Regions from separate parts of the Veillonella magna genome, predicted to be linked through region 2. Evidence: a T-box and tRNA genes for the amino acid it is inferred to sense, from the RefSeq annotation. Region 2 holds a T-box; the other holds one or more tRNA genes.
What was found. The T-box of region 2 lies ahead of cysS (cysteine--tRNA ligase). A T-box ahead of a tRNA ligase gene usually reads a tRNA of that ligase, here a tRNA-Cys.
Positions count from the first base shown of each region.

Region 1: it has a tRNA-Cys gene. The T-box ahead of cysS (cysteine--tRNA ligase) is inferred to sense a tRNA for this amino acid. The anticodon was not compared.

Region 1 covers NZ_CAUGKU010000004.1:59,025-73,984, forward strand. Annotated here, with positions in the region: gene obgE (GTPase ObgE) at 1-1,157, shown strand, start outside; gene yhbY (ribosome assembly RNA-binding protein YhbY) at 1,175-1,462, shown strand; gene proB (glutamate 5-kinase) at 1,553-2,674, shown strand; gene Q5873_RS03540 (glutamate-5-semialdehyde dehydrogenase) at 2,689-3,948, shown strand; gene nadD (nicotinate-nucleotide adenylyltransferase) at 4,105-4,713, shown strand; gene yqeK (bis(5'-nucleosyl)-tetraphosphatase (symmetrical) YqeK) at 4,731-5,306, shown strand; gene Q5873_RS03555 (LCP family protein) at 5,312-6,457, shown strand; gene rsfS (ribosome silencing factor) at 6,578-6,937, shown strand; gene Q5873_RS03565 (CvfB family protein) at 6,940-7,872, shown strand; gene trkA (Trk system potassium transporter TrkA) at 7,869-9,212, shown strand; gene Q5873_RS03575 (TrkH family potassium uptake protein) at 9,225-10,712, shown strand; gene Q5873_RS03580 (MBL fold metallo-hydrolase) at 10,734-11,408, shown strand; tRNA gene Q5873_RS03585 (tRNA-Asp) at 11,585-11,660, shown strand; tRNA gene Q5873_RS03590 (tRNA-Phe) at 11,668-11,743, shown strand; tRNA gene Q5873_RS03595 (tRNA-Gly) at 11,749-11,823, shown strand; tRNA gene Q5873_RS03600 (tRNA-Cys) at 11,833-11,907, shown strand; tRNA gene Q5873_RS03605 (tRNA-Leu) at 11,918-12,006, shown strand; gene Q5873_RS03610 (2-thiouracil desulfurase family protein) at 12,064-12,603, shown strand; gene Q5873_RS03615 (GNAT family N-acetyltransferase) at 12,804-13,265, shown strand; gene Q5873_RS03620 (phosphoethanolamine transferase) at 13,351-14,960, opposite strand, start outside.
Region 2 covers NZ_CAUGKU010000006.1:97,401-112,360, forward strand. Annotated here, with positions in the region: gene Q5873_RS04905 (protein arginine kinase) at 1-287, shown strand, start outside; gene Q5873_RS04910 (ATP-dependent Clp protease ATP-binding subunit) at 299-2,731, shown strand; gene radA (DNA repair protein RadA) at 2,894-4,273, shown strand; gene Q5873_RS04920 (PIN/TRAM domain-containing protein) at 4,363-5,508, shown strand; gene ispF (2-C-methyl-D-erythritol 2,4-cyclodiphosphate synthase) at 5,505-6,680, shown strand; gene gltX (glutamate--tRNA ligase) at 6,683-8,149, shown strand; gene pepT (peptidase T) at 8,189-9,409, shown strand; T-box leader at 9,478-9,685, shown strand; gene cysS (cysteine--tRNA ligase) at 9,734-11,182, shown strand; gene Q5873_RS04945 (Mini-ribonuclease 3) at 11,172-11,639, shown strand; gene rlmB (23S rRNA (guanosine(2251)-2'-O)-methyltransferase RlmB) at 11,678-12,403, shown strand; gene Q5873_RS04955 (YacP-like NYN domain-containing protein) at 12,408-12,965, shown strand; gene sigH (RNA polymerase sporulation sigma factor SigH) at 13,063-13,743, shown strand; gene secG (preprotein translocase subunit SecG) at 13,749-13,985, shown strand; gene rnr (ribonuclease R) at 14,066-14,960, shown strand, end outside.

The DNA.
Region 1 (14,960 bases), on a different contig from region 2:
GTAGAGGCGCGGATATTATTTTAAAAGCAGACAGAAATATCAACACACTCGTTGATTTTAGATATAAACGACAGTTTAAAGGCCCGGCCGGTGAAGGTGGGCAAAGTAGTAATAAATATGGACGTAATGCAGAGTCCTTGATAATTCCCGTACCGATGGGGACAACGGTGCGGGATGAGGAAAGTGGGTTGTTAATGGCGGATCTTATTGAGGACGGTCAGACTTTTGTGGTTGCCAAAGGCGGACGAGGCGGTCGCGGTAATGCGCACTTCCATACTAGTTCCAATCGTGCGCCGACCTTTGCGGAAAAAGGCGAGCCCGGTGAAGAACGTTGGGTGCGTTTGGAGTTAAAGGTGCTGGCCGATGTAGGCCTTTTGGGGTATCCTAGTGTAGGTAAATCCAGTATTATTCGTAAAGTATCTTCGGCTAAGCCGGAGGTAGCAGCATACCACTTTACCACGCTTACGCCGGTACTTGGCGTGGTTTCCGTAGATGATGGAAAGAGCTTTGTCATGGCGGATATTCCGGGGCTTATTGAAGGGGCCAGCGAAGGTGTTGGTTTAGGTCATAACTTCCTTCGCCATGTAGAGCGTAGTAATATTTTAATTCACGTCTTAGATGTGTCTGGTATCGAAGGTCGCGATCCCATTGAGGACTTCCATAAGATTAACGAAGAATTGAAAAAGTACAGCGAAAAGCTCAGTAAAAAACCGCAATTGATTGCTTTGAATAAAATTGATCTCGTAGAAGATGTAGCAACAATTGATAGGGTGCGTTCGTACTTTGAAGAAAACGGCTACGAAGTATTTGCTGTTAATGCTTTGACCGGTGAAGGTTTATCCGATTTAGTTCATCGAGCATGGTATTACGTGGAAAACTATGTACCGGAACCGGATGCTACGGATGATGTGGTAATGTATGAAGCAAAACCGGATGTGGATTTTGTCATTACCCGTGGTGACGATGCAGCCTTTATTATTACCGGAGCGCGTATTGAAAAACTAGTAGCTATGACAAATTTAGATGATGAACAATCCTTACGTCGCTTCCAAAAAATTTGGAAATATATGGAGCTTGATAAAAAACTCCAAGAGAAGGGTTGTAAAGACGGTGACGAAGTTGTTATCGGCGATCAGCGCTTTATATATCATGATTAAGTTATGTAGGAGCATATATGAAAGGCAAACAGAAACGATTTTTAAGAGCTATGGCCAGCACGATGCCGGCAGTAGTGTTTATTGGTAAGGGCGGCTTGGAAAACGCGGTTATTGATAGTGCACGAGATGCCATTACGGCACGGGAGTTGATTAAGGTAAAAGTCCTTAATAATGCACCGGTGGATCCGAAAGAGGCCTTTGAGGATTTAGCAGACATGTTGGGCGCTGAATTGGTACAGGTTATTGGTCATAACGGCGTTTTGTATAAGGCTAAAGAAGAACCGAAGATTATATTGCCCGAATAAATCGATGCGTAGTACGCTGACTCCGGCACCGTGAAGACGGTGATCCGATAGCTGACCCTGTACGTTGTATTAGAAAAAAGGAGCCATATTATGAGAGAGGCATTACAACAAGCAAAGCGCATCGTCGTAAAGGTGGGGACAAGTACGCTAACTCACGAGAACGGACGATTAAATATATTGTGCATTGAATCGTTAGTTAAACAACTGGCAGATCTTGCTAATCAAGGTAAGGAGGTTATTCTTGTATCCTCCGGGGCTGTAGGTGCGGGGTTGGCTCCTCTGGGACTTAAGGAAAAACCGAAGGATATTGCCACAAAACAGGCGGCAGCTGCAGTGGGGCAAGGCATTTTGCTTCATATGTATGAAAAATTATTCGGTGAATACGGTCATACCGTAGGCCAAGTTTTATTGACGCGCGAAGATAGTACCAAGCGCAGCCGTTACGTTAATTTGCGTAATACTCTGCTATCGCTATTGACATTAGGCGTTATTCCTATTATCAATGAAAACGACGTTGTCGCCGTTGATGAATTGAAGATTGGTGATAATGATACTTTGTCAGCATCGGTAGCAAGTATCATAGAAGCGGATATGCTTATTATCTTATCGGATATTGAAGGTTTATATACGTCTAATCCGCAAACGGATCCGACAGCAACGCTGATCGAAGAAGTAGACCAGATTACACCGCATATTTATGAGATTTCTGGTGGTGCCGGATCGAGTCGCGGTACCGGAGGAATGTATACAAAAATCGAAGCCGCCAATATTGCGGTGAATTCCGGTGTTCATATGGTTATTGCCTTGGGGGCAGCTCCGTTAGTTATCAGTCGCGTTGCCTCCGGTGAAAAGGTAGGTACTCATTTTGTACCGCGTACAACGAAGCCTCATATGAAAAAACGTTGGATGGCCTTCGGTTCTCGGTTGCAGGGGACAATCATTGTTGATGAAGGCTGCGCTCATGCACTGATGACGCAGGGATCAAGTTTGCTGGCTGTTGGTATTACGGCAGTAGAAGGTGAATTTGATGAAGGTGAAACGGTGAGTATTGTATTTGAAGGTGAAGAAATCGGTCGCGGTATGGTGAATTATTCTTCCTATGACTTGGATCGTATTAAAGGACATTCCTCGCGAGATATTGCGGAGTTATTACAGATAGGCAGCACATATGAAGAAGTGATTCACAGAGATAATTTAGTTATGCTTCGTTAAGAGAGGTGAAGGCAATGATGGACTACAAGACGTTATTTGAAACGATGGGGCGACAGGCAAAGACGGCGGCGTTCGATATGCAGAAGGCATCGACGAAAATGAAAAATGATGTGCTTGCTCGTGTAGCGGATATACTTGAAGCCGATATGGATACCATATTGACGGCTAATGAGGAAGACATGAAGCATGCGGCTGAAAACGGCGTGCCACCGGTGATGATGGATCGTTTGCAGCTTACAGCAGAGCGCATCCGACAGATAGCTTTGGGGGTGCGTCAAGTCATTGATTTGCCGGATCCTATCGGTGAGTGTATGGAGCGTACAACGCGTCCTAACGGTATACGTATTGAGAAACGACGTGTACCCTTAGGTGTTATTGCTATGATTTACGAAGCAAGGCCGAATGTAACGATTGATGCAGCTGTATTGTGCTTAAAAACGGGGAATGCCGTTATTTTGCGCGGTGGCAAGGAAGCAATGGCATCGAATCGTGCATTGGTGGCAGTGTTGCGAAGAGCATTAAAGGAATCGGGAATGCCGGAGGATGCGGTGCAGTTGGTGGAAGTGACAAATCGCGAAGCGGTATCCGATTTATTGCGCCAGCGCGCGTACATTGATGTGGTTATTCCTCGCGGTGGAGCCGGACTTATCAGACGCATTGTTGAAGAAAGCCGCATTCCTGTTATTGAAACGGGAAGTGGTGTAGTACATATTTACGTGGATAAAGAAGCTGATCCGGCCAAGGTAGTTCCCATTGTTATCAACGCAAAGACACAACGCCCTTCGGTATGCAACGCAGCAGAGACGCTACTTGTTCATCGTGAAGCGGTAGATACAATATTACCTGATGTTATTGATGCACTAATAAAAGCCGGAGTGCGCTTATATGGTGATGAAGCGATACAACGTTTGACAGCGGCAGCTATGCCGGCGACGGAAGAGAGCTGGTACACAGAATATAATGATTTGGTTATGAATTGCCGAGTTGTGGACTCTTTGGAAGAGGCAATAGACCATATTAATCGGTATGGAACGAAGCATTCTGAATGTATTATTACGGAAAACAAGGCCACAGCAGATACTTTTATGCGTGATGTGGATGCATCATCGGTATACGTTAACGCATCGACGCGCTTTACGGACGGATTTGAGTTTGGCTATGGTGCAGAAATAGGCATCAGTACGCAAAAGCTGCATGCTCGCGGACCGATGGGGTTGCCGGCGTTGACTTCGTATAAATTTCTTGTTTACGGAGATGGACAGACGCGTGGCTAAAGAAGGACATCATATACTGCGGTGGTACTATTATATACGTTGCTACTTGGCGTATATAAACACTGCCAAGGGTCGTTATGAGTGGGTATCTTATGTAAAAGCCATTGTATTATGGTTGGTTATTTCTCTTATTCTTATAAGGATAGTGAAAAGTTTATGAAACAACGGGGGCGTATCGGGATTATTGGTGGTACCTTTAATCCTATCCACCTCGGTCATCTGATGATTGCCGAGCGGGCCTTGGAAGCCTATGAGTTGGAGCGTGTAATTTTTGTACCTGCATTCCAGCCACCACATAAGCATACTGATGTTATCGAAGCACGTTATCGCTATGAAATGACGGCAGCCGCAATTATGGATAATCCGAAGTTTACTGTGTCGGATGTAGAATTGGCCCGGGGAGGACCGTCGTATACGGTGGATACAGTACGCCATTTTCATACAATCTACGGCGAAGATGTGGAATATTATTTTATTGCCGGTACGGATACCATTCAGGATTTACCAACGTGGAAACACATCGATGAACTTTTAGAATTGTGTCATTTTATCGGTGCTACGCGTCCCGATGGAACGGCAGATATAGAAAATATCATTGCTTATTTCGGTGATGTGGGACGAGAAAAAATACATTCGTTGGTAGTACCGGCCATGGAATTATCGGCTACAGAGTTGCGCCGCCGATTGCGTACGGGACAGAGTATTCGCTATATGGTTCCGAAGGCGGTTTGTACATATATAGCAGAGCATGACATCTATTTATGAAGTGAGGCATTACTAGCATGACAATGGAAGATATATATAATGATTTGAAGCGTCGCATTTCACCTAAGCGATTTACACATATTATGGGTGTTACCAAGACAGCAGAAATATTGGCAAAAAGGTATGGTGCCGATCCGGATAAAGCATATCTGGCCGGGCTACTCCATGATTGCGCCAAAGAATTACCTTTAAGTCAGATGCAAGCCATGGTAGACGAAGCTAATGTATTAGTAGATCGTGCTGTCTATGAGAATGGGGCATTACTACATGGTTTGGCCGGAGCTGTGATGGCACGTGACTATTATGGTATCGATGATGAAGAGGTATTGGAGGCTATTCGAGTACATACTACCGGCAAGGTAGGTATGTCTGCGCTAGATAAGGTCGTATTTCTCGCTGATTATATTGAGCCGTCGCGTAAATTTCCCGGTGTTGATGCACTGCGAAAATTGGCGTTTATAGATTTAGATGAAGCCGTATTAGCCGGCTATGACTCGACTATTGCTCACTTATTAGAGCAGAAACTAAGTATTTATTTTAAAACTATTTTAGGTAGAAATGATTGTTTGGCACAGATGAAACGTAGCAGGTGAGAGCCATGGATGAACAGCAGGAACAACAAGAGAGGCAAGGACAGTCGAATGAGACGGAGGCGGTACAACATCCTAAACGGCGACGCCGCAAGAAAAAACGTGGAATCCGTTGGGACCGCATCGCGGTAGCCTTTGTTATAGTTATTGTGATTATAAGCGCACTTGTCTATGGTATCGGTGCCGTTATGCGTTATGTGTCTTCGCCCGCTACCAACAGTACGTCGGCATCGCCAACACGACCGGAAGCAGTGGCGACTATACCTGTGGAACAAAAGGCACTGGATAAGCCGATTTATATTTTGGTAGTTGGCCGCGATGCATCACAGCAAGGTGAAGGGGATGCTATTTTCTTGGCAGCCATTAATAAGGATCAAGGTAAGCTGGATATTATCGGCATACCGTCTAATACAAAAATAGAAAGTCGCGATAAGACTTCACAGCAAGCCATTGATACCTTTTATAGTGCTGGCAATATTAAATTGACTAAAGCAGTAGTGGAGGATATGTTCCATATTTCTGTTCCCTATTATGTTATTGTTGATGAAGAAGCATTTAAAAAAATGGTTAATGTTTGGGGAACACCGGATCTTTATGTGGAACGTGATATGGTACATTTTGAATCTGGTGCAGATACGGCAGATATCAATCTGGCTCGCGGTTATCAGCGACTTACTGATGATAAAGCATTGCAATATATGCGCTTTCTCGATGAAGACGGAAATGCTTTTAGCCGTACAGTTCGTACGGAACGCTTGATTAAGGAAATCATTAGTCGTCAAACTGAGTCACTAACGGTGACCAAACTATGGAATGTATGGCGTATTTGGGGTGATTTTACGACAAATATTTCATCCTGGGATGCGATGAAGTTAACCTTTGCTATGCGATCTATGGAAGCTAAGCAGATTCGATACTTTATTTTGCCGGGCACAAAAGAAACAATCGATGGGACTACGTATTGGGCATATGATCCTACGGAGGCGCAGCAACTGATTGGGATTACTATGGGAAATGAGCCTGTTGATATTGGTTCGGAACCAACTACGGGATCCGGTACATCAAAAAGTAACAGTGATGCCAACGGAAAAATAAATGAAGCCGGTACCAAGAATAGTAGTAAAACCGAAGCGGACAAGGATAAAGGCATTTAAGTAAGATTGTGATAACTAATTGTTATCTATATCAATGTAGCGAGCCAAAGACAAGTAATGCTTGCTGGTTAAAATAGGAATATGTTGTTCGCAACGGTTATATGTAGAAAAGGAGTTTATATGAAGGAAAAAGCAGATATTAAAAAAATTGCCCTTATGTTGGCGCAAAAAGCATACGACAAGAAGGGCCAGAATATTACTATTATGGATTTAGAAGGTATTTCCATGCTGTCGGATTATTTTGTTGTCGTTAGTGCTTCTAATCCAAAGCATGCACAAAGTGTGGCTGATGAGATGGAAGATGCCGGTGCAGAAGCCGGGGTGACCGTGGTTCATCGTGAAGGCTATCGCGAAGGTGAATGGATTCTTCTTGATTTTGGTGATATTATTTGTCATATATTTAGCGGAGAAGCGCGTGAATTTTATGGCTTGGAAGAATTGTGGAGTGATGCGGCCACGGTTCCTTTTGAAGGAGAGTAATTATGGCAACAGCATTGGCAGAAAATACAATTGCCACTCTCAAGGTGTTGCGTCAAAGTGAGCAGGGTGCTTTTTTAGATGGCGGCACGGGTAATACCAATGATGATATTCTCTTACACCGTGATCAACAAACAACACCGGTTACCATCGGTGACGAAGTGACGGTATTCCTCTACAAGGACCCTAAGGGGCGCATGACGGCCAGTATGCGTCTGCCGGCTATGTCGGTAGGACAAATTGGCTATGTGGAAGTTATTAATCGCACAAGTTTTGGTTGCTTCGTAGAGGTCGGCACGGAGCGTGGTATTTTTATGCCTCATGCAGAAATGCGCGGTCGTCCCCAGGTAGGCGAAAAAGTATGGGTTCGTTTGTACGAGGATAAATCGGGGCGTTTAGCCGTTTCTATGGATGTGGATGATGCGATGCGGCGCGCAGCTAAGCCGGCGGAGGCGGCTGTTTTAGGCGGTGAAATTCGTGGAGCGATTTATAATATAACCGCAGAGGGAGCTTTTTTTATTACGCCGGAACGTTGGTTAGCTTTTATTCATCGCAGTGAAATGACAAGATCGTTAAAGGTAGGCGAAATGGTAAAAGCACGCGTTACCTATAAGCGTGAAGATGGACGGTTGAATGCGTCTATGCGACCTGTGAAGGAAGCAGCTCTTGTATCGGACGGTGATAAACTGTTGACATATTTAGAACAGCGTAACGGTCGCATGCCGTATAGCGATAAAAGTACTTCTGATATTATCAAAGCTAAGTTTGGATTTAGCAAAGCGGCCTTTAAGCGTGCTATAGGTCATCTAATGAAAGATGGTTTAGTATATCAGGAAGAGGGCTGGACATTCCTCACGGATAAGGGTAAAGAGGCGGTCTTAGAGGCGAATGATGAAAACAACGCTAAAGGACACCATGAAGAGGAGTGCAGAAGATGAAGATTATTGTCGTCGGTGCCGGCAAGGTAGGCTACTCTGTAGCCGATCGATTGGTAAAGGACGAACATGACGTATATATCGTTGAAAAATCTGCGGAACGCATTAAAAATCTAGAAAATAATTTGGATGTTAGCTTGGTTAACGGTAACGGCAGCAGTTTACGGTTGCTACAAGAAATAGGTATGGATGATGTAGGGATGCTTATTGCTGTTACTGATTCCGATGAAGTAAACATGTTGGCGTGCACCGTGGCCAAGCTCGGCGGTATACCGCGTACCATTGCACGTGTGCGCGATAATGATTACTTAAAAGCCGGTAATAGGGAGCTTCAGGAGAAGTTGGGCGTAGATTTATTTATTAATCCGGAGATGGTTACTGCTCAAGAAATATTACAGGTGCTTCAGACACCGGCTGCACTCGATGTAGAAGATTTTGCTCGCGGTGCTGTACGCTTAATGGAATTTAAGATTCGTGAACATCTGGATGTGTGTGGTCGTCCGTTGCGGGATATAGAATTCCCGAAAGGTGTCTTGGTGGTAGGTATACTACGCGAGGGGGAAATGATTATTCCTCATGGGGAAAGTACGTTGGAATATATGGATAGTGTATTTTTCCTGGGAGCAACGGCAGCTATCAGTGAAGTGGAAGGATGGTTCCATGTAAGTCAGAGGCCAACCAAGAATGTAGTCATTATTGGAGCCGGTCTTATAGGTCGTAATTTAACACGTCTATTGGAAGAGGCCGGCTATTATGTGAAGGTTATTGATAAAAATATGGAACGCTGTGAGTTATTGGCTACCCAGGTCAATAAGTCGATGGTTATCTGTGGCGATGGTACGGACATGAGCTTGTTGGAAGCAGAAGAAGTAGCCGACAGCGATGTTATTATTTGCCTGACTGATGATGATAAGTTAAACTTGTTGGTCGCTCTTTTAGCAAAGCATTTAGGCGTGCCCAAAACTATTGTTCGCGTAGGCCGACCGGAATATATTACGCTGATGGAACAGGTAGGGATTGATATTGTATTTTCACCGCGGCTGTTGACATCCGGTGAAATTTTGCGTATGGTTCGTACCGGTGAGGATGTAGTTCGTATCTCTACATTTGAAGGCTCTAAAGCAGAAGCAGTAGAGGTCGTATTAACATCTATTTCTCCATTGGTGGGAAAAGCCTTGAAGGATATACGGCTTCCGGGGAAAGCGTTGGTAGGTGCCGTAGTACGCGGTGATACTACGATTGTGCCGACAGGCTCGACGATATTGTATGATAATGATCATATCGTCTTTTTCTCGTTACCTGAGCATGTAAATAAATTGCTGACATATTTGAAGCAAGGTTGACGGAGGGCGTTTATGAAGATACAGATTGTCATGCACCTCGTGGGCCAGCTGTTGTTGTTATTGGCAACCATTATGTTGGTACCTTTTGGTTATGGTCTTCTCTGGGAAGAGCCATATTATTCATTTATAACGGTCAGTGTTTTAACGGCATTGACAGGTGGAGCACTCTATTATTGGGGGCGGCCCGGCACTAACTACAGCCTGCGTGATGGCTTTTTAATTGTCAGCGCTACGTGGCTGCTATCTTCGTTAGCTTCGGCGCTGCCTTTTTATTTTAGCGGTATTTTACCATCCTTTATTGATGCGCTTTTTGAATCGGTATCGGGTATTACAGCTACCGGTGCTAGTGTTATTGCAGATTTGGACAGTGTACCGAAAAGTTTTGTTCTCTGGCGCGGGCTGACACACTGGTTGGGCGGTATGGGCATTATCGTTTTGGTATTGGCTTTTCTAAAAAACTTAGGGGCCGATGCTGCCCATTTATTTAATGCTGAGGCTTCGGTGCCACGCCCCGGAGTTGTTTTGCCGCGGATTCAGTCCATGGCAGTTAAGTTGTGGCGCATTTACTTGCTGTTTACAGCTGTTTGCTGCATACTTCTTTACGGTGCGGGAATGAGTTGGTTTGATGCTATTAATATGACATTTTCCACGATTGCTACCGGTGGCTTTACGCCTAATGCAGCGGGAACCTTTGCCTATGCTGATAATTATTGGATACGCTACATCTTAGTGGTATTTATGATATTGGCCGGAGGGAATTTTACTGTCTACTACAGCGTATTTCAACGAGGAATTAAGGAAATTTGGTATGATTTTGAATATCGGATGTATCTCTTGATCCTGGGCATCGGCATTATGCTCATTACATTTGCTCTTAGTGTGCAGGGATCGGAATCGTTTTTGCAGTCTTTTAATGATGCTACCTTTATGCTCATTTCTATGCAAACCGGCTCGGGATTTGCTGTTGCTGACTATGATGTATGGCCTATGATGGCACAGATGGTATTATTCTTGTCTACATTCTTTGGTGGCTGTAGCGGATCGACGACGGGTGGAATTAAAATTATCCGTATTATTATTTTAGTGAAGAGCAGCATTATTTATCTGCGTAAAGCAATACATCCTGATATGGTGCAAGCAGTGCGTATCAATGGCAAACCAATGCCGGTAAAATGGATACAATTGGCACAGCACTTTTTCTTCCTTTATATGATGATATTTGCAATTTCTTCGATTATCATTGCCGGTACGGGACTGAATGTCGGTGAATCCTTACAATGTGTGGCTGGTATTTTAGGTAATGTTGGGTTGGCTTTTGGTACATTAGGGCCTACAGACTCTTTTGCCATATTACATCCGGTAGCTAAATTAACCTGTGTTGTAGATATGCTGTTGGGACGTTTGGAGCTGTTTACCCTTTTGGTGCTGTTGCATCCGGATTTCTGGCAAGGCTATTTTGTTAAGCAAAGAAAGCGTAGTTATCGTGTTGTCATGCGATAAGTGGAAGGCATGAGGTAAAGTATGAACAGAGAAGTTGTAGCTCATACGGAGTGCTATCGAATTATAAAGCAACCTTTGGGTTTATATAAGGCAAATTGTTATGTAATTATCTATAAGGATGTAGAGGGAGAGAAAGCGGTAGTTATTGATCCGGGATTACATGCCAAACAAGTGATGGATATGGTGGGGAAGGCAAAGGTGACGGCTATTTTGTTGACTCACGGTCATTGTGATCATGTTTGTGCCGTCGATGGTGTATATGCGATGACGAAGGCACCTGTGTATATGCATGCCGGTGATGAGGAACTTCTTCATGCAAAGCGCCGTATGCCGTCATCGTACAAGGGAATGTTTACGGCACCCTTCAGTACTATTAGTGAATCTATTTTAGATGTAGGTGGATTATCTTTTTATGTATATGAAATGCCCGGACATAGTCGTGGCAGTGTTATGTTTCAGTTGGAGGGCTACTTATTTACCGGAGATACGCTGTTCAAGGATTCTATAGGCACAACAAAAAATTATAACGGTGATGAGCAATCGTTAACACAAACGCTACGACGTTTAAGCTTCTGGGATCCATCGCTGATTATATTGCCGGGACATGCAGAGATAACTACCTTAGGACGTGAGTTATTATATAATGAAAAACTTAAGTCGTATATTAATACGTCGGATACTGGTAGGCCAAGTTGAAAAAAAGATTAACAAAATAGAAAAAAACAGTTGACGGAATGAAGGGGATGCTGTATTATATACAACGTACTCTTCATAGAGTCGACTGCGTTAGGAGTGGTAATCGTAGATTGTTAAGAAAAAATGACTTGACAATGAATGATGGTTATCATATAATAATGAAGTAGCTTATGAACGGCCCCGTGGTGTAGCGGTTAACATGTCGCCCTGTCACGGCGAAGATCGTCAGTTCAAATCTGATCGGGGTCGCCATTTTTTCGCCTCGGTAGCTCAGTCGGTAGAGCAACGGACTGAAAATCCGTGTGTCGACAGTTCGATTCTGTCCTGAGGCACCATACATGCGGAAATAGCTCAGCGGTAGAGCACCGCCTTGCCAAGGCGGGGGTCGCGAGTTCGAATCTCGTTTTCCGCTCCATTTTTATGTGGCGGCATAGCCAAGCGGTAAGGCAGAGGTCTGCAAAACCTTTATTCCCCAGTTCGATTCTGGGTGCCGCCTCCACACATTTCCTGCCGGGGTGGCGGAACAGGCAGACGCAACGGACTTAAAATCCGTCGGTTGGAGACAACCGTACCGGTTCGATTCCGGTCCTCGGCACCATTACAGACTGATTTCAGTCTGTTTTTTTTATGCCCAAATTTAGTGGGAGGAAAATTAATGATGCAACAAACAAGGAAAGCGAGTGCTATAGCAGATATCATCCAACGAATTCGCGATGGAGCAAGTAGGGAAAAAAGGAAAAAAATCTTGATCAGTGCGTGTTTAATGGGAGAGCCTTGTCGCTATGACGGAGGGCATAACTATAAACAAATTGTGGAGAAAATTAAAACTATGGGAGATATTATTTCTTTTTGTCCCGAAGAAGCCGGAGGACTGTCTACACCACGAACACCGGCAGAACGGTGTGGTCTTCGAGTAATCACTGCTGATGGTGATGATGTTACGGAGGCATTCGAAAAAGGAGCAAAGCAAGCAGTAGCATTAGCAATTCGGGAAGATTGCTGTTTAGCTATTATGAAATCTAAAAGCCCCAGTTGTGGTAGTGGAACAATATATGATGGAACCTTCACCCATACATTACGAAGTAGTGACGGTGTTACTGTAGAGGCGTTACGTGCAGTCGGTATAGAGGTCATTACGGAAGCGGAGGCAACCATTTACTTTACAGATACGCATGATACGCATCAGCGTAAATAAGTTTGAATATACAGATAATAATCTTAAATATATAGCGTAAATAATCTTGAATATAGGGAAACTTGAAAGTATATAAAATAAAATATATTTTAGAGGAGATTAGATACAAGATGGCGAATCTTATATACAAGAGATAAACAGCAATGTGCGCGGAATGGCGATTGCATTACTGACATATGTGTATACTAGGAGGGATTGTTATGAATTTCGAAATGAGAGACGGACATGAATACATTGATGAAATGAAGTTGTTGTTTGTAGAGTATGTAAAGTCCTTGGGTGTAACGGCAGATGTCAAAGAGTTTGAAGGTTTAGAAAAGAAGTATAAAGGTGAAGGCGAAGCTATGTATATTGCCTTTGTAGACAGTAAACCGGCAGGCTGTGTAGCGATTCGCCGCGTGGATGCATCAACGGCGGAAATGAAACGTTTATATGTACGTCCTGACTTCCGTCGTACCGGCCTTGGTATGTCAATGGCTAAGATTGTAGTGGAAGAGGCAAAAGAAAACGGCTATAAACGGCTTCTTTTAGATAGTTTGCCGAGTATGGAAAGTGCTAAACAGCTGTACAATGTATTGGGATTCCGTAGCACTGACGCAGAAACAAAACGACCGATTCGTACCGTAGTTCATCTTACCTTACCGTTGGTAAAGGAAGCATAATAACAATTGTATTGAATGGTATATTAGAAAGGTCTCGCAACGAAGAGAGTTCTTCGTTGCGAGACCTTTTTGCAATTATTTTAATCTACTTGTCAACTTCCGGATCGTTAGTCAAAGGTTGTTGGCCGAGTAAAGTAGTTAAATTATTTTTGTTATATTTGTAAGCCGGATTACTCAGATCGCGATGTGCATCATAGCGATTCGATGGTGCTTGTAAGAGTCCGGATACGGTATCATACAATAAATCGTTAGTAAAATATTGATGTTCACGTTGACGTAAGAGTTGTGCTGTTGCCGGGTAAGCAGCTTGATACTGTGGTGACAAGTAAATCCAGAATGGAATTCGTGCCATGTCAAAATCAAAGATATCAGGATTGTGCGATAAATGCAAGCTTTCTCCGTGGTCGGAGAAGTAAATCATAGCCTGTAAATTCAGATGTTCCTTAGCATAGTTATAAATTGATTTTAATACCCAGTCCGTATAAAGTTGGCTGTTAGCATACGCTTCCATCCCCTTCGGCACTTCGCCGACTTTCCATTTGCTAAATTCATGAGGATAACGATCGTTGTAATAAATGTGACTGCCCATAATGTGAATTACGATAAAGTTTGGTGTATCCTTAGGCACTTCTTGTAACAAAGGCAATAACACGCCATCGTATTTATCAGAGAACATATAGGATTCATGAGCCCATTTTGTATGGTCGGATGTTTTGGCGATTAAGGAAATTGCCGTATCATATTCCCCATATACGCCTTGGTTACTTAGCCAATAGGTAGTGTAGCCGGCTTTTTTAGCGACATCCATAATATTGGCGGATTGAAGGAAGGGCGCATCGTCATATTGATTGCGTTCTGTTAAGGCACGCTCTAAAGTTGGTACTGTTTGTACGTAAGAGGAATAAGCATGGTTGAAAAAGATAAAGTTTGGATTAGAAGCTTCTTCTGACTGCCATGGTGTATCTTCGTAAGGAAAGTCGGGATTATACACTTTCATATAGTTGCGTGAAGCCGACTCCCCGATAACTAGGATGATTGTTCCCGGAATTCGTTGGGCTGCTGTTGTTTTTTCATTTATCTGTAAGGAATCGAATACATCATGATGCAGAGCATTGTACTGCTGAAGCTCGTGCATGTATTTGGTAACATCGCTCCAGTTACGAAGAATACAGGTACCGGGTAAAAGGAAACCAAAAGCATATATGCTAATGATTACTGTAAGTAGCCAGCGCCAAAGAACCGATGTCTTGGAAGATAGAGTATCATTATAGGTTGTCTCTGAACTAATAGGGTTAGCAGCAAAGCGAGCTAAGCAGTAATTTACGTGGTAAAGGTACCAAAATAAAAGAGCGAGACCAATGACAATGCCTATAAGTCCGGGAATGCCGGCGGCGCTTTTTAAGAAACCGAAAGCTTCCTCCGGATTTGTTTGGTAGAGGGCCATTAATGTAGCCGGTGTCAGGCAATGCCATGTAGATACATAATACCCAATCTGCCCCAAAGGGATTAAAAGCAGTAGCCAATCAATGAGTGTAAAGCATATTGATGATAAGCGAAGAAAGCGTCCAATCCGGGCTAGGCCGTATTGCAGTAATGTCAGACTGATAAAGGCGGTTAAGGCAAAGAGAAAGTCACCGGCAAATTCGTAAAAATAAAAAGGCTTACTGTAAGACCAATGGAAGAGCAAGGGAAAAG
Region 2 (14,960 bases):
TGCATGACGGTGACTGGGAAGCCTTTGAAGATAGAGTATGGCGTGCATATGGCACTTTGGAATATGCACGTCGCCTGTCCGGCGAAGAAGCATTGTCGCTGTTAAGCGATGTACAACTGGGCATGGACATGGAAATATTGCCGAAAAAAGGCGATACATTCTTTAACGAATTAATTGTGATAACAAGACCGAATTTCTTGGCGAAGTATACCGGTAAAGATGCGATGACAGCATCTGAACGAGATAGTTATCGCGCTAAAGTGATTCGTTCTTATATAGAAAAATGAGGTGATGGGATATGATGCAACGATTTACAGACGGAGCACAACGAGCATTAGCAATTGCTCAGGAAAAAGCAAAGGAGTTCGGCCATGATTATGTGGGTACAGAACACTTATTGCTTGGTTTATTAGAAGAAAAAAACAGCGTTGCCGCTAAGGCATTGCATAAATTAGGTTTACAGGATAAAGAGGCAGAAAAGGCTGTTCTTGATGCAGTCGGTCGCGGTTCTAATCATGGTGGTACATTATACATGACACCGCGTACGAAACGAGTTCTTGAATTGGCTGTGGATAGTGCTAACCGCATGCAACACAGCTATGTGGGTAGCGAACATATTTTGCTAGGCATTCTCAGTGATGGCGGCGGCGTGGCAGTAGCCGTTTTACAGGCATTCGGTATTCGTGCCGAAGATATTGTAAAGGAAATTCAGGCTATGGTAGGTCGTGAAGGTGGCAGTAGCTCCGAAAGCGCCGGCGCTAACAGCGATCTCGGCGAAATAGCCGACTATGCCGTTGATTTGAACGAAGCAGCTAAACAAGGAAAGATTGATCCGGTTATCGGTCGTGACAATGAAATTAATCGTGTTATTCAAATTTTGAGTCGTCGTACGAAAAACAATCCGGTACTTATCGGTGAACCGGGTGTAGGTAAAACGGCGATTGCCGAAGGATTGGCACAGCGTATCGTAAGTCAGAATGTGCCGGAAATCTTACGTAACAAACGTATTATTTCGCTAAGCTTGTCTTCTATGGTAGCCGGTGCCAAATATCGTGGTGAATTTGAAGAACGGCTGAAAAAAGTTATTGATGAAGTACAGTCTCATGATGATATGATTGTGTTCATTGACGAATTACATACATTGATTGGGGCCGGTGCTTCTGAAGGTGCTATGGATGCGGCGAATATTTTAAAACCGGCGTTGGCTCGCGGTAGCTTCCAAGTTATCGGTGCAACTACGCTGGATGAATATAAGAAACATATTGAAAAAGATGCAGCTTTGGAACGTCGTTTCCAACCGGTACAGGTAGGTGAACCGAGTGAAGAAGACGCACTGGAAATTTTGAAGGGGTTACGCGATCGGTATGAAGCATTTCATAAAGCAAAAATTACCGATGAAGCATTAAAGGCCGCCGTAGAATTGTCCAGTCGGTACATTTCCGATCGTTTCTTACCGGATAAGGCCATCGACGTTATGGATGAAGCAGCTTCTAAAGTGCGCATGCGCGTATTTACCGCTTCGCCGGATGTTAAGAAATTGGAAGCAGAGTTGGCTGATGTACGCAAAGAAAAAGAAGCAGCTATTACAGCACAAAACTTTGAAGAAGCTGCTAAACTGCGTGACCGTGAAAAAGCATTGACGGAAGATATCGAAGCTAAACAGGAAGCCCGTTCCAAAGAAGATGAAGAAAAATTAGTTGTTACGGAAGAAGATATTGCCGAAGTTGTATCTGATTGGAGCGGTGTTCCGGTAGCACGTATCGCCGAAGAAGAATCGCAGCGACTCCTTCGTTTGGAAGATGAATTGCATGAACGCGTAGTAGGTCAGAATGAAGCCGTAGTAGCCGTAGCTAAGGCAGTACGTCGTGCACGGGCTGGCTTAAAAGATCCGAAACGGCCTATTGGTTCGTTCCTCTTCTTAGGACCGACCGGGGTAGGGAAAACCGAATTGGCTCGTTCCTTGGCAGCTAGTCTGTTCGGTGACGAAAATGCTATGATTCGACTTGATATGTCGGAATACATGGAAAAGCATACTGTGTCTCGCTTGGTTGGGGCACCTCCCGGATATGTTGGTTATGATGAAGGCGGTCAGTTGACGGATGCGGTACGTCGTAAACCATATAGCGTAATTCTTTTTGACGAAGTTGAAAAGGCACATGCAGATTTCTTCAATATTTTGCTCCAGGTATTGGATGATGGCCGTCTGACGGATAACCAAGGTCGTACCGTTGATTTCAGAAATACGGTTATTATCATGACCAGTAACTTAGGTGCTAAATTCCTTAAAACGGATGATGCAGCTGTGATGGGATTCTTAGCCGGTAAGAATAAAGATGGCAAAGAAGCAAACGATAATTTTGAAGAAGCTAAGAAATCGACGATGGAAGCAGTAAAACGTCATTTCAGACCCGAATTCTTAAACCGTATTGACGAAATGATTGTATTCCACCCGTTAACCGGCGATGATTTAAGCAAGATTGTCACCATCCTGTTGCGCTCCGTAACAAAACGTTTACACGAACGCGGATTGGAATTGGAAATCAGCGATGATGCTATGAAGTTATTGGTAAAAGAAGGTTCCGACTTTGCCTTTGGTGCACGCCCGCTGAAACGTGCTATTCAAAGACTTATTGAGGATCCGATTTCTGACTTGATTTTGAAAGGAGAGGCTAAGGAAGGTAGTACCATCAAAGCAGAAGCTAAGGATGGCGAAATTGAATTGACGGTATAACTGCAAGGCACGTCCTCGCCGAAACAGATATCATCAACAAGAGAATTAATATTGCAACTTTAGCTAATACATGATACATTACAGATAGTAATGCAGGGATTAGCGATGGAAATCACGAATACTGTAACAGGTATTCGTGATTTTTTTATATAAGGAGGATGTATGGCGAAGGTAAAGACTACATTTTTTTGTAATAACTGTGGTGCCGAATCACCGCGGTGGTTAGGCAAGTGTCCTCAATGCGGGCAATGGAATACATTGGTTGAAGAGGTAGTACACGATAACAATAAAAAATCAACATCCGCTGCGTATCGACCGGTGGATAGCACCGCGACAAAGCCTTTGGCGTTGGATGATATACAAACGACGGGCGTGGCTCGTCTTGCAACGGGGTACGGCGAAATCGACCGTGTACTCGGCGGCGGTATTGTACCGGGATCCTTAGTACTGCTTGGTGGAGATCCTGGTATAGGCAAATCTACGCTACTCTTACAAGTTTCCGGACATATTGCAGAAAAAAGCGGTGTAGTCTTATATGCATCCGGCGAAGAATCGCAAACACAGTTAAAACTGCGGGCGGAACGACTTCACATTACCGGCAAACGCTTGCAGGTAATGGCGGATACACGCCTTGACGGTGTTTTAGCAGAAGCGGTTCGAAATAAACCGGTACTGCTTATTGTCGATTCCATTCAAACCATGTATACCGAAGATATTGAGTCGGCGCCGGGAAGTGTGGGCCAGGTAAGGGAATGTACGGCGCGATTATTACGATTTGCTAAAGAAACAGGTGTACCGGTAGTTATTATCGGTCACGTCACTAAGGAAGGAAATATTGCAGGGCCGCGTATGCTGGAACATATGGTAGATGTTGTACTTTATTTTGAAGGAGAACGGTCGTATCAATTTCGTATACTCCGGGCCATAAAAAATCGTTTCGGTTCCACCTCGGAGACGGGGTTGTTTGCCATGGAAGAAGAAGGTTTGGGAGAACTACTGAATCCGTCGGCCACATTGTTGGCGGAGCGTACCGAAGAGGAAAGTGGTTCGGCCATTATGGCATACCTGGAAGGTGTTCGCCCTATTCTGGTAGAAGTGCAAAGTCTAGTGGTGACCACAGCATTTGGTATGCCGCGCAGAACATCCATCGGTTATGATTTGAATCGTTTGATTGTGTTATTGGCGGTGTTGGAAAAACGATGTCGGTTAACGTTGGGAAATAAAGATGTTTATGTAAATGTTATCGGCGGACTCAAAGTAAACGAGCCTGCTTGTGATTTGGCAATGGCCGTAGCTATCGTTTCCAATTTAAAAAATCGAGCTGTGCCGGCAGATATGGTTATTCTCGGTGAAGTCGGCCTTACCGGAGCCGTGCGCAGTATTCCTCGTATTGAGCAACGTATACAGGAGGCGGCAAAGCTTGGTTTTAGACGTTTTATCGTTCCGGCCGGTAACAAACAACAGTTAAAAAAGTTGAACGGAGATGTAACGGTACATGGTGTAAGTACAGTCGAAGAAGCATTACAGGCTGTATTTGGGTAATAAAATCATGGAATACCTGAAATTGTTCATGTATAATTTATAATTTTGCTGTACAATATTATGTATATGGAAAGGAGGTGAAACGAAATATGTATAGGATTTTACGATATGTCATAGCCATCTTATTCGGAATCATGGGCTTCATGTTAATGGAGGCGTCCATGCCGATTTTATCGCCTATTATTGATGTGAAGTTTTTAAAAATGGGCTTTTTCGGTGTATCGCTGATGAAGATTTTAGCACTGATACTAGGCACCGGCCTAGGCGGTGTGGTAGGCTACTTGATTTCAGCCTTTGTACTCGACCAGGGGATTCGCATGTCTAAACATGTAGAGCGTGTGTTATCTCATGTGCCGAGTCAAGAATTAATGGCCGGCACAGCCGGATTACTTTTCGGACTCATAATAGCAAATTTAATCGGCTTGGCATTTTACAGAGTTCCTATCATAGGCTCCTATATTCCTATCGTGTTAAGTGCTGTTCTTGGTTACATCGGCATGCAACTGGCCTCGCGAAAGGGTCCGGAATTGTATACTTCTCTATTGCAGTATAAGAGCGCACCGAAGGCGAAGAAAAAAGAAAAAGGAGACACAAAAACTACGGCAATACAGGACGATCGTTTTTCCGGTGTATCGGAAGCGAAACTGCTGGACACATCGGTGATTATCGACGGTCGTATCGCCGAGCTGTGTGCTACCGGATTTTTAGAAGGTCCATTGGTAGTCCCTCTTTTTGTATTGGAAGAGTTGCAGCGTATTTCCGACTCGTCGGATACATTGAAACGTAATCGCGGCCGACGCGGTTTGGATATTCTGCAGGATATGCAGCAACGTGATCTCATTCCTATTATTGTTATTGACGATGATTATGATGATATTGCCGAAGTAGATTCTAAATTGATGCGGCTGGCTTTGGAACGACGTTGGAAGATTGTTACTAATGATTTCAATCTTAATAAGGTAGCGCGCTTACAAGGCATTGCCGTATTGAATTTAAATGATTTGGCCAATGCGTTAAAGCCGGCCATGATTCCGGGCGAATGGATTCGTGTGCAGGTTATCAAGGAAGGAAAAGAAAACGGTCAAGGCGTAGCCTATCTGGATGACGGAACTATGATTGTCATTGAAAACGGCGCCGAATATGTGGATACGTCTATTGATGTTATGGTTACTTCAATTTTACAAACCAGTGCGGGCCGTATGATTTTTACACGCGCTAAAGGGAGTAAGGAATGATTAGTTGTATTTTGTTGGTGGCCGGATGCGGTCGTCGCATGTGTATGAATAAGAATAAAATATTTCTTCGCATCGGAGGACTCTCCTTGGTGCAGTGGAATTTAAAACATCTGCGAGAGGTTACGAATCTGGCAGAGGTAGTTATTGTTACGGCTCCCGGCGAGCGTGCCTCCATTCAAGACGAAGTGGCGGCTATGGGAGAATTTCCCTGGCGCGTTGTGTATTGTGATGGTGGCAAGGAACGGCAAGACTCGGTAGAAAACGGACTGGCTATGGTCGGTGACGATTGCAATGTCGTACTGGTTCACGACGGTGCGCGTCCTATGGCTACGGCCGAACTGTTTGAAGCGGTAGCGGTAAGGGCTGCCGAAGTCGGAGCTGCTTTAGCGGCGGTGCCGGCCGTGGATACCATCAAACAGGTGGATACCGATGCTTCACAAAGTTTGGCTACGTTGCCGCGGGATGAATTATATATTGCGCAAACGCCGCAGGGCTTTCGCAAAGATGTAATGATAGCCTCAAGACGCTATGCGGTTACGCATAAGGTGCGAGGCACAGATGATGTTTCATTGGTAGAAGCCATGGGAGAGCCGGTGGCCATTGTTGCCGGTGATTACAAGAATATCAAGATTACAACGCCGTCGGACAGACAGGCAGCCATGTGTTATTTAGGAGGGAAACAGCCCATGATGCGCGTAGGCTATGGCTACGATATTCACCGATTCAAAGAAGGACGCCCTTGCATTTTAGGTGGTGTTACCATTGAGAGTCCCATAGGGCCGGACGGTCACTCCGATGCAGATGTACTGATTCATGCCTTGATGGATGCTCTGTTGGGAGCTGCGGGATTACGGGATATCGGCTATTATTTCCCGCCGGAAGACATGCAGTATAAAGGGATTTCCAGCATGGAGCTGTTGCGCCGTGTGAATTTATTGTTGAAAGAAGAAGGGTTAAAAGCCTATAATGTAGATGTTATGGTTATTGCTGAGGCACCGAAGTTAAAGCCACATATTGAGCAAATGAAAGAAAACATCGCTCGTGTGCTGGACATGGAGCCCGGCTATATAAGTGTAAAGGCTACTACCAACGAAATGCTTGGTGCCTTGGGCCGAAAAGAAGGTATTGCGGCACAGGCAGTAGTTACACTGTGTGAAAGAGAGGATTTGTGATTATGTCAAAAATGAAAGTTCGTTTCGCTCCGAGCCCGACGGGCCCGTTCCATATCGGTGGCGCACGCTCCGCTTTATTCAACTGGTTGTTGGCTCGCCGCGAAGGAGGTACATTCCTACTTCGCATTGAAGACACCGACTTAGTGCGCTCTACCCGCGAAAGTGAAGAAAATATTAAAGCCGCTTTAAAATGGTTAGGCATGGATTGGGACGAAGGTATTGACGTTGGCGGAGACAACGGTCCGTATCGCCAGACAGAACGACTCGATATTTATAAAGAAGTGACGGATCGTCTCATTGCAGAAGGCAAAGCATATTATTGCTATTGCACGGAAGAAGAATTGGAAGCAGAACGTCAAGCGCAGTTGGCACGTGGGGAAACACCGAAGTACAACGGTCATTGCCGTCATTTGACGGAAGAACAACGCGCTGCTTACGAAGCGGAAGGACGTAAGCCGACGGTACGACTTCGCGTACCTCTTAACGAAACCGTTGCGTTTGATGATATGGTTCGCGGTCATGTATCCTTTGAATCAAACGGTATCGGCGATTTTGTTATTGTTAAGTCCGACGGTATTCCGGTATATAACTATGCCGTTGTCATCGATGACCACACGATGGAAGTAACCCATGTTATTCGCGCGGAAGAACACTTATCTAATACGCCGCGACAGATTGTTATCTACAATGCCTTGGGCTGGGAGGTACCGACGTTCGGTCACATTTCGTTGATCATGGGCAAAGACGGTAAGAAGATGAGTAAACGTCATGGTGCTACATCGGTAGAACAATATAAAAACCTCGGTTACTTGCCGGAAGCAATCAATAACTTCTTGGCTCTTATGGGTTGGGCTCCGGAAGGCGAACAGGAACTCTTTACGACAGAAGAATTGATAAAGAACTTCTCCATGGATCGCGTTGCTAAAAACCCAGCTGTATTCGATATTGATAAGTTGAATTGGATTAACTTCAATTACATGAAGAAACTTACCGATGAAGAATTATATACATTGTGTTTGCCATCGTTACAGGAAGCAGGCTATGCATCGGCGCAGCCTGATGAAGAGGAAAAAGCACGTCTTACCATGTTGTGTGTATGCTTAAAGGATCATATCAGTTACGGTGCGCAAATTAAAGAAGAAGCGGCTATGTTCTTTACCGACAGCATCAGTATTGACGAAGAACACCGTGACGATATCAAGGCTGTGTTGGCGGAAGAATCCTGCCCGACTGTATTAGCTGCTTTCAGCGATAAATTAAAAGCGATGGACGAAGTGACTCCGGAACAGGTAAAAGCAGCCATTAAGGCCATCATGAAGGAAACCAAACTGAAGGGTAAATTCGTGTTTATGCCGATTCGTGTGGCCATCACCGGACAGATGCACGGACCGGACTTAAACTACATCGTGCCGTTACTCGGTCGCGATACCGTAGTGGCACGCTTGGCATCCGTAGATACATTGGCATAACACAGGTAGCGCCGTCAGGCGCATAAGGGAGGCAGTACAATGGAAACTATGTTGGAACGTTTTATTCGTTATACAAAAATTAATACGCGGTCAAATGAAGAAAGCACAACGGTGCCCTCTACCGAATCTCAGGTGGCCTTTGCCAAGATGTTGGCGGAGGATTTAGAACGCATCGGTATGCAAAACGTAATGATCAACCCGCGAAATGGTTTTGTAACGGCGGCATTGCCGGCGAATACGGATAAAAAGGTACCGGCTATAGGCTTTATTGCTCATATGGATACCGCAGATTACAATGCGGAAGGTATTTCTCCGCGCGTTATTGAATCCTATGACGGTAAGGACATCCTGCTAAATGAAAAGGAACAAATTTACAGTCGCGTAAAAGACTTCCCGAATTTAAAAAATTATGTAGGAAAAACACTGATTGTTACCAACGGTACAACCCTATTGGGCGGTGATGACAAGGCAGGCATCGTAGAAATCATGGAAGCCTTGCAATACTTAATGGCTCATCCAGACATCGAACATGGTCTTGTTATGTGTGCCTTCGGACCGGATGAAGAAATTGGCCGCGGGGCCAATTTGTTTGAACCGGATACCTTCCCTGTTGACTTTGCTTATACGGTGGATGGTTCTTGCTTAGGTGAACTGGAATACGAAACATTTAACGCTGCCGGAGCTACGGTTACCTTAAAGGGAATTTCCGTACATCCCGGCTCGGCAAAGAATACCATGATCAACTGCAATAAATTGGCGATGGAATTCGATCGCATGTTACCGCAGTGTGCCGTACCGGAATTAACCGAAGGCCATGAAGGCTTTATTATGTTGCAAAGCACTACTACGTCTATCGACAGCGGCGAAATGAGTTATATCATTCGCGATCACGACAGAGCAGCCTTTGAAGCTAAAAAACAATTATTCCTATTGGCAGGAAAAGTATTGAATGAACGGTACGGTACAGATGTAGTAACGATATCCATGAAAGATAGTTACTATAATATGTACGAAATTATTAAGGATCACATGGAATGCGTGGATGTTGCCAAGCGCGCCATGGAAGAAGCCGGCGTAAAACCGATTATTCAACCGATTCGCGGCGGTACCGACGGTTCGAAAATTTCCTTTATGGGAATACCGACGCCGAATATTTTTACCGGTGTAGAAAACTTGCACGGTCGTCATGAATTTGCTTGTCTTGATGATATGCAAAAAGCGGTTGCCACTATTGTTAATATCTGTGATACGAATAAATAGTTTACTCTGAAATACTTTGACTTTATACGGCGGTCGTGGTATAGTATTGTATATTGAAAATTTACAATGTAACGACTATGATTGAAAGAAGTACTTTTACACTAGCTTTACAGCGAGGACCGACCGGTGGAAGGGTTCAAGTATAGAAAAAAGGAATGCGTTCAGGAGTTGGTGGGTCGAATGATGCAGTAGACTAGCCCGGCGACGCCCGTTATGCGTATTGAGTGAGCGTGTACAGCGCTTAACAGAGTGGAACCGCGGGCCACCGTCTCTGTATGAGATGGTGGCCCTTTATATTTTTACGGAAGTGAGGCATCGGGGACGATGAGAGAAGTTAAAGTATTCAACACAATGACGAGGGAGAAAGAAGTATTTAAGCCTGTAAAAGAGGGGGAGGCTAAAATTTACGTCTGTGGCGTAACTCCCTACAATCACCCCCATATCGGTAATGCGCGCCCGTTTGTAACTTGGGATGTGATTCGCCGTTACTTAACGCATATCGGTTACAAAGTAACCTATGTGCAAAACTTTACGGATGTAGATGATAAAATTATTAACACCTCCAATGGCGAAGGCGTAAGCTGGGATACCATTGCTAATCGTTATATCGATTCGTATTTTGAAGTCATGGATGCCCTCAATGTACGTCATGCCGATATCTATCCGCGCGTGTCGGAACACATTGATGACATCATTGCCATGATTTCTCGTTTGGTGGAAAAAGGATACGCATACGAGTTGGACGGCGATGTGTATTACAGTGTAGAAAAATTCGAGCATTACGGTGAACTGTCCGGTCGTACGTTGGATGATATGGAAGCCGGTGCTCGCGTTGATGTAGACGATCGCAAGCATAACCCGATGGATTTTGCGTTGTGGAAAAGCGCTAAACCGGGGGAACCGTACTGGGAAAGTCCTTGGGGCAACGGTCGTCCGGGATGGCATATTGAATGCTCTGCCATGAGTAATAAATACTTGGGTGAGGAATTTGATTTCCACGGTGGCGGCAGTGACTTGATCTTCCCGCACCATGAAAATGAAATTGCCCAGTCAGAAGGGTGCAACGGTCATCATCCGTCCGTGCGCTACTGGTTGCACAATGGATTTATTACCATTAACCAAGAAAAAATGAGTAAATCCTTGAATAACTTCTTCTTGGTAAAAGATATCTTGGCAGAGTACAGTCCGGATGCATTGCGCTACTTCCTTTTGAGCACGCATTATCGCAGTCCTTTGGATTTCAGCGACGAACGCTTGGAAGAAGCCAATAAATCATTGGAACGCATGACGACGGCTATCGAAAACTTATTGTATTTGGAAGGCTGTGAAGACGGCCCGTGTGATGAAGAAGCAGCAGAATTATTAAAGAAGGCAAAAGCTTACGAAGAAGAATTTGAAGAAGCTATGTCCGATGATTTCAACACCGCATTAGCCGGAGCACCTATGTTCGGCTTGGCAAAAGAAATCAACATTTATTACCAGTCGGTACAGAACCAATCCGGCACGGTATGCCGCGAAACTATTGCGGAAGTAAAACGTATTTTCCGTATGATGACGGATATTCTCGGTATTTTGGAACAAGCATGGGAAGGTCCGAAGGCAGACGGAAAAGAATATGATGCGCTTATGCAGGTGATTCTGCGCGTACGTCAGCATTGCCGCGATAAAAAATTATGGGACGTAGCGGACGCAATTCGTGACGAATTGAATGAATTGGGTATTATTATCGAAGATTCTCCGCAGGGAGCACGGTGGAAGAAACGTGAAATTTAAACAATATCAGTTTTTACGAGACAGAGCTGTTGCTATATTGAAAGAACAAGAAACGCATGAGGGAACGCGCACCGTTGAGGCGGCAGAGGATTCCCTCATGCTTGCCTATATGGGGGATGCGCTGTATTCTCTATATGTACGTGAACGTGTGATTGCTACGGGCATTGCCAAAGTGCAGGTACTTCACACGATAGTGACGGAATTTATCTGTGCCAAATCACAGGCAAAGGCGTTACCGGTATTGGAAACCTTGTTTACGGAAGAAGAACATGAGGTGGCCAGACGGGCACGCAACGGTCATGTGAACGTGCCGAAGAGTGCTACCGTACAGGAATACCGAGCCAGTACGGCATTTGAAGCCGTACTCGGTTATTTATATTATGAAGGGCGCCGGGATCGATTGCAGAGCCTGATGGAAAAAGCATTTTCGGTTACGCTGGAGAATTTACACTTTTAACTATCCGAAGAGTGCTGAACTGATAAGAAAGGACGACCATGGAAGAATATATTGTAGGACGCAATGCTGTTCGCGAGGCATTGCGGTCGGGACGACCCATTCAACGCCTGTTGGTGACTACCGAGAAAGGGCAAGGCTCACTGAAAGAAATTATTGCCTTGGCAAAGGATAAGGGCATTGAAGTACGTCGCGTACCGGAATCACAGCTACAGGCTTGTGCTCACGGCAATGTGCATCAAGGCGTGGCGGCCATGGTTGCCACCGTACATTTTGCTTCGTTGGATGATGTACTGGCACAAGCAAAGGGAACGCCGCTGCTTATTCTGACGGACGGTATAGAGGATCCGCACAATATGGGGGCAATTATTCGCACCGCAGAATGTGTAGGCGCTACGGCTGTTCTCATACCGAAACGTCACAATGCACCGATTAACGCAACGGTGGCGAAGACATCGGCCGGGGCGGTAGAGTTTATTCCTTTAGTGCAAGTGGGCAATGTGGCACAAACCATTAAGGAGTTACAGAAGCAGGGATTTTGGGTAATGGGCGCTCATATGGAAGGCGACAGAACGATGTACGAGGCAGACATGACAGTACCTACTGTGTTGGTGGTGGGGAACGAGGGCAAAGGCCTTAGTCGTTTAACCAAAGAAAGCTGTGATTTCTTAGTGACGATTCCTATGGCAGGACGCCTTAATTCCTTGAACGCTTCGGTAGCAGCGGCATTGCTCATGTATGAGGCACAGCGACAAAGGCAGGCTTGATACTATGAAGGCAGACATATTGCTGGTTGACGGATATAATGTAATTTTTGCATGGCCCGAACTCAAACGATTGAGTAAGCAATCATTATCGCATGCGCGCAGTCGTTTACGACATATACTGCAGAACTATGGTATGTTCAAGGGCTATTACGTTATTTTGGTATTTGACGGTAAGTATGCGGGAATGGCACCGGCGGAGGAGGAAGTGTCGCCGGACTTTTTGGAAGTGTATACGGCGGAAGGCGTGACGGCGGATTCATATATTGAAAAAGCAGTATTTATCCGTAAAAACAGCTTCCGCAATATTTATGTGTGCACATCGGATCACGCGGAACAAAACCAGATTCTCGGTTCCGGGGGCCTTCGTATTTCCGCGCGGGAACTATTGCGGCAAGTAGAACGGGCCAAGTTGGATGAACGACGTCATTACAGACATACGCATACCGGTGACAGCGTTCGGTTGGAACGCAATGAATTCGGTCGTCTTATCGAGGGGACAAAGGCAGCCGAAGGTTGGGAAACAATGCGCCTTAACGGCAAGAAACGAGAGAACAAGGAATAGTAAGTAAATACGAATGAACCCTTGCGTTACGGCAAGGGTTAACGTATAATGGAGGATGTATTGATACATCGTTCTTGTATGTAACGGAGGGCCATAAATGAGCGTGATAAGACAGCATTATGAAGGTTATGACCGCTTTGAGGGCTTGAAGGATGAGGACATTGTCAGATATATACAGGCAACTAAAGATGAAATTGCTATAGATTTTCTTGTAGAGAAGTATAAGAATTTTGTACGAGCTCGAGCACGGACATATTTTATTGTCGGTGCGGACAGAGAAGATTTAATTCAGGAAGGGATGATTGGTCTTTATAAGGCCATGCGTGATTTTAAAGCCGATCGCACCGCATCGTTTAGGGCATTTGCCGAATTGTGTATTGTACGACAAATTATTACAGCAATAAAAACAGCGACGCGGCAAAAGCACATTCCTCTGAATTCATATGTATCTCTCAATACCCCGATTTACACGGATGAGTCGGAACGTAAATTGGAGGATGTCATTTCTGAAGGACAAGTAGCCAGTCCGGAAGAGGAAATGATAAACCACGAGGACTTGGTAGCTATGGAAAATTCCATTGGTATCATCCTCAGTAAATTCGAAGCTCGGGTAATGACGGCCTATTTAGATGGGAAAAGTTATCAGGAAATCGGTGAAGAGGTAGGACGCAGTGTCAAGTCTATCGACAATGCTCTGCAACGGGCCAAACGCAAGTTGGAGCAACATTGGGGAATTCACCATAAAAATAAAGGCGCGGCAGCCGGTAAGGAAGGATGAACGAAGTGAAAAGCTTTTTGATGTTTGCAGAGGTAATCGTTTCTGTATTATTAATTGTGGTAGTGGTGATGCAGTCAAGCAAGAGTGCAGGCATGGGCGGTGCTGTATCGGGCGCGGCTGATTCCGTGTTTGGCGGTAAAGCACGCGGCATTGACGGATTTTTATCCAAATGCACTATCGTGTTGGCGGTTATTTTTGCCGTGTTGAGCCTTGTATTAGGGTTCTTATTAAACCAATATTAATAGGAGGGCCTGCGTATGCAGGTCTTTTTTTATAGAAAGCGAGACGACAGTATATGCGAGAGGCAATAGACAGACAAGAAATAAAAGAGCAGTTGCTCACTTTTTATAAAGACATTGCACCGGAAGCCTATCATGTGGAGGATGCAGCGTATATGCTGGGCATGAAAAGCGCCGATGAGGTAGCGGCCTTTATGGATGCCGTGGATGAAGCAAAGCGGGACGGGCTATTGATGACAAAGGACGGAGAGTATTATAGGTATGCGCCGGCAGTGGCCAAAGGAATGATGGCAGAAGGAATTTATAAAAGCTATCGCAAGAGCTTTGGCTTTGTGGTAGGTCCCAATTTGGAAGAGGATATTCATATTTCCGAAGAACATCGTCACGGAGCTATGCAGAACGACAAGGTGCGAGTGCGGATTATCGGAGCCGAGAAGGGACGACGCCGAGAAGGTGAAATCGTAGCGATTATCGAACGAGCCAATACGATTATTGTTGGTACTTACGATCGCCAGAAAAAATTTGGCTTTGTGAAACCTGACGATGAACGGATTACCGAGGATATTTATATCAGCCTGGATCATGCGCTGGATGCACGTAGCGGTGCTAAAGTGGCGGTGGAAATTATTAAATGGCCGGAAGGCAATGAATTGCCGGAAGGACGTATTACTGCCGTACTCGGCTATGAAGGTGACAAGGGTCTTGACATTAATTGCATTATGGCACAGCATAAGATCCCCTTTGCTTTCCCCGAAGATGTACTGAAGGAAACGGAGTCTATCAGCATGACCGTTCTGCCCGAAAAGGGTCGATTGGATTTACGGAACGAACCGATGGTTACCATTGACGGCGAAGATGCGAAAGACTTGGATGATGCGGTCAGTGTTAAGCGCTTGCCTAACGGACATTGGCAGCTGGGTGTTCACATTGCGGATGTAAGCAACTATGTGGTGGCGAATACGGCGATCGATCGCGAAG